2 regions of the Streptomyces sp. NPDC017940 genome follow, and region 2 is predicted to be linked to the other one. Evidence: riboswitches for the same ligand, from Rfam matches in the RefSeq annotation. Region 2 holds a riboswitch; the other holds the start of a gene.
The links. A riboswitch is a leader RNA that binds a small molecule or an ion and turns the genes downstream of it on or off. The one in region 2 is predicted to bind ZMP and ZTP.

Region 1: linked by a shared signal. The riboswitch ahead of glyA (serine hydroxymethyltransferase) and the one ahead of ACH4DX_RS07325 (bifunctional 5,10-methylenetetrahydrofolate dehydrogenase/5,10-methenyltetrahydrofolate cyclohydrolase) in region 2 are both predicted to bind ZMP and ZTP.

What each region holds. Positions count from the first base shown of each region.
Region 1 covers NZ_JBIRHJ010000003.1:631,909-636,995, reverse strand. Annotated here, with positions in the region: gene ACH4DX_RS12875 (BTAD domain-containing putative transcriptional regulator) at 1-590, shown strand, start outside; gene rocD (ornithine--oxo-acid transaminase) at 852-2,054, opposite strand; ZMP/ZTP riboswitch at 2,321-2,411, shown strand; gene glyA (serine hydroxymethyltransferase) at 2,453-3,721, shown strand; gene trpS (tryptophan--tRNA ligase) at 3,914-4,951, shown strand.
Region 2 covers NZ_JBIRHJ010000002.1:272,618-277,704, reverse strand. Annotated here, with positions in the region: gene ACH4DX_RS07335 (RiPP maturation radical SAM C-methyltransferase) at 1-504, shown strand, start outside; gene ACH4DX_RS07330 (DUF5825 family protein) at 576-1,229, shown strand; gene ACH4DX_RS07325 (bifunctional 5,10-methylenetetrahydrofolate dehydrogenase/5,10-methenyltetrahydrofolate cyclohydrolase) at 1,281-2,117, opposite strand; ZMP/ZTP riboswitch at 2,208-2,294, opposite strand; gene ACH4DX_RS07320 (trypsin-like serine peptidase) at 2,397-3,569, opposite strand; gene ACH4DX_RS07315 (carboxylesterase/lipase family protein) at 3,940-5,087, shown strand, end outside.

The sequences.
Region 1 (5,087 bases), on a different contig from region 2:
ACGAGTACCACGAGCGGGCCGCCCGCCTCGCCGGACAGCAGTCCCACCGGCCCGCGCAGCAGTTCGCCGAGACGGGCCTCGCCCTCGGCGCGCGCCGCCGCGGCGACCTGGACACCGCCGAACGCCTGCTGCTGCCCTGGCTCGACTTCAACCGGCGCTTCGCCGTCACCTCCGGCGCCGCCCTCGTCCTCGCCCAGCTCGGCTACGTCGCCGAGCAGCGCGGTGACGCCGCGCGCGCCGAGACCCTGCACCGCGAGGGCCTCGAAGAGGCCCGGCGCACCGGCGACAACCGGGCCGTGGCCCTGGCCCTCGAAGGCCTGGCGGGCGCCCGCTCCCTGGCGGGCGAGCACCTGGCCGCCGCCGCCCTCCTCGGCGAGGCGGCGGCCCTCCGCCGGGCCGAGGGCGCCCCGCTGCCCCCGGCCGAACGCACCGACGTGGACCGCGCCACCGCCCGCTCCCGCGCCGCTATCGGCGCCACCGCGTTCGAGGCGGCGTACGAGAAGGGGGACACGGGCCGGGCGGCCCCGGCGCGGCCCTTTGGGGTACCGCGCCCCGTCGGGGGCGCGGGGAGGCACGCGGGCGGCCACTGACGGCCCCCGGGGTCCCGGGACCCCGGGACCCCGGGGCCCTGGGACCCCGGGATGGGCACCGCACATCGAGTGCCGTGTTCGGGCGAGGGCCGATGCGGTGGTCAGGCGGGACCGATGCGGTGGTCAGGCGGGGACCGACGCAGTGGTCAGGCGGAGACCGACGCGGCGGTCAGGCGGAGGCCGGTGCAGTGGTCAGGCCAGGACCGACGCAGCGGTCGGGCAGGGACCGACGCAGCCGTCGGGCAGGGACCGGTGCAGTGGTCAGGCGAGGACCGAGCGGAGCTGGGCGAGCCCCCAGTCCAGGTCCTCCTTGCTGATCACCAGGGGCGGCGCGATGCGGATCGTCGAGCCGTGGGTGTCCTTGACCAGGACCCCGCGCTCCATCAGCTTCTCGGAGATCTCCCGGCCGGTGCCGTGCGCCGGGTCGATGTCGACGCCCGCCCACAGTCCGCGCCCGCGCACCCGGGTGACCTTGCCCGTGCCCACGAGCAGGTGCAGCTCGGAGTGCAGGTGCTCGCCGAGTTCCGTGGCCCGCTGCTGGAATTCGCCGGACTCCAGCATCGCGACCACTTCGAGGCCCACCGCGCACGCCAGCGGATTGCCGCCGAACGTCGACCCGTGCTCGCCCGGCCTGAACACGCCGAGCACACCGGTGTCCGCCACCACCGCCGACACCGGCACCACCCCGCCGCCGAGCGCCTTGCCGAGCAGATACACGTCCGGCACCACACCCTCGTGCTCGCACGCGAACGTCCGGCCCGTCCGGCCGAGCCCCGACTGGATCTCGTCCGCGATGAACAGGACATTCCGGTCACGGGTCAGCTCCCGTACGCCGGGGAGGTAGCCGGGCGGGGGCACGAGCACCCCCGCCTCGCCCTGGATCGGCTCCAGGAGCACCGCCACCGTGTCGTCCGTGACCGCCGCGCGCAGCGCCGCGAGGTCGCCGTACGGCACGATGTCGAAGCCCGGCGTGTACGGGCCGTAGTCCGCGCGCGCCTCGGGGTCCGTGGAGAAGCTGACGACCGTCGTCGTGCGGCCGTGGAAGTTGTCCCTGGCCACCACGATCCTGGCGCGCCCGTCGGGGACGCCCTTGACGCGGTACCCCCACTTGCGGGCGGTCTTCACGGCCGTCTCCACGGCCTCCGCGCCGGTGTTCATCGGCAGCACCATCTCCTTGCCGCACAGCTCCGCGAGGCGCGTACAGAACTCGGCGAAGCGGTCGTGGTGGAACGCCCGCGACGTCAGCGTCACCCGGTCGAGCTGCTTCTTCGCCGCGTCGATCAGGCGCGGGTTGCCGTGTCCGAAGTTGAGCGCCGAGTACCCGGCGAGCATGTCGAGGTACCTGCGGCCCTCGACGTCCGTCATCCACGCGCCCTGTGCCGAGGCGACCACGAGAGGCAGGGGGTGGTAGTTGTGCGCGCTGTGCGCTTCGGCCGAGGCGATGAGTTCTTCCGTAGCAGACACGGGGTCTCCGTTTCTCGCGGTGCGCACGGGTCGCACGCTCCTTGCGGCACACATGGGTCCGGCGTCGGGTCGGGGCCGGCGGGCCTGGATTGTGGGCCTGGATCTCTGGACTGGGACTCCTGGGCGGGGTGCTCTGGCTCGGACCCCCGGGCGGGGCCCCCGGGCGGGGGTTCCCGGGCGGGGCCCGGTGCGGGCTCCCCTTCCCATCGTCACTCGCATTCTGGACGAGGGAAGCCGCCGGAGCGGCGTGACCGTTAACCTGGCCCTGACAGCACGGCGACTGGCGCACAGGGAATCGACCCTGAGGGAGCCGTGCGAGGCAACGCCTTCGAGGTGCCGCCCGCCTGGGCACCCCGGGACCCGACCGGACACCATCACCGCTCGCCCCGGAGGACGCCATGAGCCATTCCCGTCACCCCGCCCTGACCGCCGCCGACCCCGAACTCGCCGCCCTGGTCGACGCCGAGGAACGGCTCCAGGCCGACACGCTCCGCCTGATCCCCAGCGAGAACTACGTCTCCGCCGCCGTCCTCGAAGCCTCCGGCACCGTCCTCCAGAACAAGTACAGCGAGGGCTATCCCGGCCGCCGCTACTACGAGGGCCAGCAGAACATCGACCAGGTCGAGCGCCTGGCCGCCGACCGCGCCAGGGCCCTGTTCGGCACCGACCACGCCAACGTCCAGCCCTACTCCGGCTCACCGGCGAACCTCGCCGTGTACCTCGCCTTCGCCGAGCCCGGCGACACCGTCATGGGCATGGCCCTGCCCATGGGCGGCCACCTCACCCACGGCTGGGGGGTCTCGGCCACCGGCAAGTGGTTCCGCGGCGTGCAGTACGGAGTACGGCAGGACACCGGCCTCGTCGACTTCGACGCCGTCCGCGAACTCGCCCTGAAGGAGCGGCCGAAGCTGATCTTCTGCGGGGGCACCGCCCTGCCCCGCACCATCGACTTCGCCGCCTTCGCCGAGATCGCCAGGGAGGCGGGGGCCGTCCTGGTCGCCGACATCGCCCACATCGCGGGCCTCGTCGCCGGTGGCGCCCACCCCTCGCCGGTGCCGCACGCCGACGTGGTCTCCACGACCACCCACAAGACCCTGCGGGGCCCGCGCGGCGCGATGCTCCTGGCCCGCGAGGAGCACGCCAAGGCCATCGACAAGGCCGTGTTCCCCGGCCTCCAGGGCGGCCCCCACAACCAGACCACCGCCGCCATCGCCGTCGCCCTGCGCGAAGCCGCGGAGCCCTCCTTCCGCGACTACGCGCACGCCGTCGTCGCCAACGCCGGTGCCCTCGCCGACGCCCTGCTCGCGCGCGGCTTCGACCTCGTCTCCGGCGGCACCGACAACCACCTGGTCCTGATGGACCTCACGCCGAAGGACGTGCCGGGCAAGGTCGCCGCGAAGGCCCTGGACCGGGCCGGGATCGTCGTCAACCACAACACCGTCCCCTACGACCCGAGGAAGCCGTTCGACCCCTCCGGCGTGCGCATCGGCACCCCCTCCCTCACCTCCCGGGGGCTCGGCACCGCCCACATGGACACCGTCGCCGACTGGATCGACCGCGCGGTCCGCGCCGCCGCAACCGGCGACGAGGACGCCCTGCGGAAGATCCGCGCGGAGGTGGCCGACCTGATGGCCGCCTTCCCGGCGCCGGGCCTGCCGGTGACGTGAGCCCGGGGCCCACCGCCCCCGGGGCCCGGCCGGGCGTCGACCGACTCCCGGCCGGGCGGCTGCCGGGCCACGGCCCGCGGGAGGCGCCAGGACCCGTCCCCGCGCCTTCGGCGCACCGTACGGACCGAACCGGTCCGCGCTCGTCACGCACCAGTTCCCGACCAACGGGCGGCACCTGAGAGAATGCTGAGCATGGCCTCTGATCGTCCCCGCGTTCTCCCCGGCGACCGTCCTCGCGTCCTGTCCGGGATCCAGCCCACCGCCGGCTCGTTCCACCTCGGCAACTACCTGGGCGCCGTCCGCCAGTGGGTGGCGCTCCAGGAGTCCCACGACGCCTTCTACATGGTCGTGGACCTGCACGCGATCACGATCCCGCAGGACCCCGCCGAGCTGCGCGCGAACACGAGGCTCGCCGCCGCCCAGCTCCTTGCCGCCGGTCTCGACCCGGAGCGCTGCACCCTGTTCGTGCAGAGCCACGTGCCCGAGCACGCCCAGCTCGCCTGGATCATGAACTGCCTCACGGGCTTCGGTGAGGCCGGCCGGATGACGCAGTTCAAGGACAAGGCCGCCAAGCAGGGCGCCGACCGCGCCTCCGTGGGCCTGTTCACGTACCCGGTGCTCCAGGTCGCCGACATCCTGCTGTACCAGGCGGGCGAGGTGCCGGTCGGTGAGGACCAGCGCCAGCACATCGAGCTGACCCGCGACCTGGCCGAGCGGTTCAACGGCCGCTTCGGGGAGACGTTCAGGGTCCCGGCGCCGTACATCCTCAAGGAGACGGCGAAGATCTACGACCTCCAGGACCCGGCGATCAAGATGAGCAAGTCGGCGTCCACGCCGAAGGGCCTCATCAACCTCCTTGACGAGCCGAGGGCCACCGCGAAGAAGGTCAAGAGCGCGGTCACCGACACGGACACCGTGATCAGGTACGACCCCGTGGAGAAGCCGGGCGTCAGCAATCTGCTCAGCATCTACTCCACGCTCACCGGCACCGGTATCGCGGAACTGGAGCAGAAGTACACCGGCAAGGGCTACGGTGCGCTGAAGACCGACCTCGCCGAGGCCATGGTCGAGTTCGTCACCCCGTTCCGCGACCGCACGCAGGAATATCTGGACGACCCGGAGACGCTGGACTCGATCCTGGCCAAGGGCGCGGAGAAGGCGCGTGCCGTGGCGGCGGAGACCCTGGCCCAGGCATACGACAAGGTGGGCTTCCTGCCCGCCAAGCACTGAGCCCGACCCGGACGCACCCCGGAAGGACCCCGGGCCGAGCCCGGAAGGACCCCGGCCGAACCGGACCGGGCCACCCGCAGGAGCAGTACCCGCCGTACGGCGAGGCAGCCGCCGCTGCCCGCCGACCGCCCATCGA
Region 2 (5,087 bases):
ACCTACGACCTGCCCGAAAAAGAGCTGTACGACATGGCGTACGTCTTCGAGGCGCCCGCCCGCGGCATCGGCGAGCCCACGGTCGGTGCCCTCAACGCGGCACTCGCCGACTGGAAGAAGCACCACACGGACGCCCGCCTCACCCACGACGACCACGGCGAGCGCATCGTCCTCGTGAGCCGCAGACGCACCTTCGACTGGCGGGCCATGGAGCTGACCGACCCCTTCGAGCTCGCCGTCTTCCGCCTCCTCGACCAGCCGCACAGCACCTCGGCCCTCACCCGCAAGGCCGCCGCGCGCGTGCCGGGCGCCGCCCGCGACGAGGAGCAGGTCCAGGAACTCCTCGACTCCTGGCTCGCCCTCGGCATCGTCTTCGCGGACGCGGGTCAGTACGTCCACATCGCCCCGGCCGCGGTCAACGAGGACCTGCTCCGCCTGGACTTCATGCGGCACATCCACGCCGAACCCGCGGAAGCGGGCGCCGCCGTCCCCGAACCGGCCTGACCCGCCCGGGAGATCCCGGCACCCCAGGAACCTCAGGCACCCCAGGCCCCCCAGGAACCACCAGGAGTCCGATGACCCCCACCCTCACCACGCCGACGCTCCTCGCCTGGCGTGACTACGACCCCGCCGCGTGCGAGCTGCCCGGCATGTTCCTCGGCGAGGTGCCACTGCCCGGTCCTGCCAAGGGCGAGGCCGCGCGCCTGTGGGAGCTCGGCGCCCGCAGGGTGCGGCTGCCCGCGCCCGTCGACCTCACCGCCACCGAAGAACCGGCCGCGGTCCTGCACGCCCTGAGCCTCGTACGCGACCTGACAGCGCGGGCCGTGATGGTCGAGTGGGACCTGCGGCTCGCCCCGGACGCGGGGGAGACCTGGCGGGTGCTCAGCCACCTCCAGCCACCCGCCGCGCTGCTCGGCCCGAAGAGCGCCGAGGAGTCGCTGCGCTCCTGGCGGCGCGGGCACTACCTGTGCAAGTGCCTGTGGCGCAAGGGCCCGGGCTTCCTCCAGATCCGCGACCGCCGCTGGGGGGAGCTGCGCCGCTTCACCGCCGACGAACCCGAGTACGAGAGGGCCGTGGACCTGCTCGACCACGGCGCCCGCGCCGACACCGTGCCGCAGGCCGCCCTCGACGACTTCCGCTCCGAGCAACTCGTCCTGGACGTGGGGGAGTACGCCTGGTGGCTCCCCTACCGCGTCAGCCGCTGGCTCCAGCAGTCGATCGCCATCTGAGGGGGAGCCGGCCCGGGACGCGGCCCGAGGTCCCGGGCCGGCCGCCCGCACCTAGGCGCGCGCCCCGAGCTGCCGTGCGGCCGCGTCCACCGTCTGGGCCAGGAGCACCGCGATCGTCATCGGCCCCACGCCACCGGGGACCGGCGTGATCAGGGAGGCCCGCTCACGGGCGCCTTCGAAGTCGACGTCCCCGACGTTGCCCGCGTTGTATCCGGCGTCGACGACCACGGCGCCGGGCTTGATGTCCGCGCCGCGGATCAGCCGCGGCCTGCCGACGGCCGCGACGACGACGTCGGCCTCGCGCAGGTGCGCGGACAGGTCCGCGGTACGGGAGTGGCAGTAGGTGACGGTGGCGTCGCGGGCGAGCAGCAGCATCCCGACGGGTCTGCCGAGGATCGCGCTGCGGCCCACGACGACGGCGTTCTTGCCGGAGAGGTCCACGTCGTGAGCGTCGAGGAGCCGCACGATGCCGCCCGGCGTGCACGACACGAAGCCCGGCCTGCCGAAGCTCATCGCGGCGAACGAGCTGAGCGTGACGCCGTCGACGTCCTTCTCCGGCGCGATCGCCTCGAACGCGGCCCGCTCGTCGATGTGGTCGCCGACCGGGTGCTGGAGCAGGATGCCGTGCACCGTGGGGTCCTCGGAGAGCGCCCGCAGCGTGTCGACGAGTTCCCCCGTCGTGGTCGCGGCGGGCAGCGCGAGGTGCCGCGAGGCGATGCCCGCCTTCGTGCAGCGGTTCTGCTTCATGCGCACATAGGTGACCGATGCGGGGTCCTCGCCGACGAGGACGGTCGCGAGACAGGGCGCGGCGCCCGTGCGACGGGTGAGCTCCGCGGCGCGGGCCGCGGTCTCCTCGACGACGCGCCGGGCCAGAGCGGTGCCGTCCATGAGCCGGGCCGAGCCCGAGCCGGGGGCCGTGGGGACCGTCGCGGGGGTGCCGTACGTGGTGGGGGACATGGCCGCCTCCAGGCGTGCTTGACCAGTCGCCCAGGCGCACGGCATCGACATCTGTGTCAGACCGCTCCCCGGTGGTACTCCACCCAAGCGCCAGTCACGGCCCGCAGACCACTCTAGCCCCACCGCGCTGTGACCCGGCGGTCGGGCGGGCCGCCGCCGCGGCCCCCGGCCGGAGTGTTCCCGCCGGGGGCCGCGCACGGGGGCAGGGGGCTAGGGGCGGTTGTCGATCAGGTCCTGGACCTGGGGGTAGATCTTGTCCATGCGGGTGCCGATGTTGTTCGGGCAGGAGCCGCCCCAGTGCAGGGCGATCACCTTGTGCGAGGAGGAGGCGAGGACGGGGGAGCCGGAGTTGCCGCCCGATGTGTCGCAGTTGTACCCGACGTCCTCGGTGCCGAGCTGTGCGTTCCGTATCCCGCACAGGGCGCCGCCGTCGCGCTCCTCGTAGATCGATATGCGCTTGGGCCTGGCGTCACCGTGTCCCGCTATGTAGGTCGCCTCGCCCGCGACCGGCGCGCGGTTCTCCAGGAACAGCGTGCCGAACTGGGTGATCCGGTCGAAGTCGTCGACGTCGAACAGCGTGAAGTCCAGGCTCGGCGAGGTGCGCAGGAGGGCCTTCGCGCCGACCTTGGTGCCGGGGCGCGGGTCGTTGCCGCCGCAGGTGGCGCAGTCGTAGTCGAACTGCACCTCGATGGTGTCGAGTTCGGCCTGGTTCTTCACGCAGTGGTTGTTCGACATCATGTGGTTGCCCCGGCCCACGCGCCAGGCGGTGCACCAGCCGTTGCCGTTCTTCAGCATGCGCGCCACCCCGCGCGACGCCGCGTACTGCGCCGGATGGCTGGTCCGGTAGCAGACCGCGTCACGGCGGCCGTCGGCACCGCACACGCTCCGCGGGTTCCTGGCGTCGATCTCCGCCCCGGTGTAGCCGCGCCAGTACCGGTCGATGCGCGCGGCCGAATCCCGCCCCCTACGGGTGTGCAGGGTGACCACGGCGGTGTCCCCGTCCACGGACATCGCGGCGAAGCCGGCACGGCCGTGCCGGGTGAAACTCGCGTCGCCGCGCGGTGCGGCCCCCCGGGTGGGGTCGGCACGGTAGGTGTGCACCTCGCGTCCGGCCGGGTCGGCCACCGTCAGGCGGTCGCCGGGCGCCAGCGCGAGGCGGGCGAAGTGGACCTTGACGTAGGCCGCTCCGGGGTGCCGGATCTCGTGCCGTGTCCGGTTCCCGGCGGACTTGAGGGCGATGTCGACGGCTCTTTCCTCGCCGACGGCCGGGACCGGCGAGGCCTCGGCGCGTGCCGGGGCGGCGTCGCCCGCCGACGTCGGCGCGGCGGGTACCAGGGTGGCCGCGGCCGCGAGGGCGGCGGCCATGAACAGGCGCTTCAACACAGATGTCTCCTCGGTGGGGGCGAGCTGCCGCGCACGGGCGTGCCGGTGTGCGTCGGCTTCTCCGAGCGCTCGGGAGGCCGACGCCGACTCCGTACGGGGCACTGACGACCCCTGAGGATAGGTCTGTACATGACAAAAAGTGAGACGTGTGCCGGTCAGAGATGGGCGAGTGGGGCGGCCGGTCGCCCCGACCGAGCGCCGCGGCGACCCCACCCGGAACTCCCTGCCGCATGGCGGAGCCGTGGCGGACGGCCGAACAGGGCTCCCGCCCCACGTCCCCGGCACGCCGCGGGAACTGCCCCTGGCGCCCCGTGGTGTCACGGTCCTGCGCCGCCTACGCTGAATCCCCGGCAGGAAAGGGGCCCATGACGTGACAGCTCCCGGTACCCCGCCCGGCGCGCCGCGGCCGCCCGTCGTCCGCGTGCAGGGCGGCACGCTCCAAGGGCAGTGGGGGAGCGAGGTCGCCGTCTTCCGCGGGATCCCGTACGCGCGGCCGCCGGTCGGTGCGCTGCGCCTGGCGCCGCCGGAGCCCGCCCCGCCCTGGGAGGGGACACGGCGGGCCGACACCTTCGGCGAGAGCCCGCCGCAGTCCCTCGCGCTCGGCATGGCCGCGGAGCCCGACGGCCTGGCCGAGGGGACCGGGGACTGGCTGACGGTGAACGTGTGGACGCCGGATCCGGCGGCCGGGGCCGGGCTGCCCGTCCTGGTGTGGATACACGGCGGTGTCTACATGATCGGCACCTCCGACGGACCGGCCTACGACGGCACGGAGCTCGCCCGCCGCGGCACGGTCGTCGTCACGTTCAACCACCGGGTCGGTGCGGAGGGCTACGGCCAGTTCGAGGGCGCGGTGCCCAACCGCGCGCTGTTCGACCAGGTCGCCGCGCTGCGCTGGGTGGGGGAGAACATCGCCGCGTTCGGGGGCGAGCCCGGCCGGGTGACCGTCTTCGGGGAGTCGGCGGGGGCGGGCGCCATCGCCGCCCTGCTCGCCATGCCCCGCGCGGCGGGACTCTTCCGCAGGGCGGTGACACAGAGCGTGCCGGGTCCCTTCTACGGCACGGACCTCGCCGCGGACATCGGGTCCGCCGTCGCGGCGGAGCTCGCGGTCGCGCCCACCCTCGCGGAGGTGGCGGCGGCGACCCCCGCCGCGCTCCGGGACGCGGCCGACACCGTGCTGGGCGGCATCTCCCGCCACGAGCCCCGCTGGGGCCGGGCCGCGCGGGCCCGCATGCCCTTCGCCCCCGTGGTCGACGGTGACGTGCTGCCGTGCGTGCCCTGGGAGGCGCTGCGGGCGGGACGGAGCGCCGGTGTGGAGCTGCTCTGCGGCCACACCAGGGACGAGACGCGCCTGTTCACCGTGCTCGCGGGGCGCCTCGGCCGGGTGACGGAGGAGGAGGCCGCCGCCACCCTCGCGTGGTTCGCGCCCGACGACGCGGGCCGGGCCGCCTACCGCGCGGGCCCCGCCGCGGCCGACCCCACCGCCCTCGCCGACCTGGTCCTCTCGGACTGGCTGTTCCG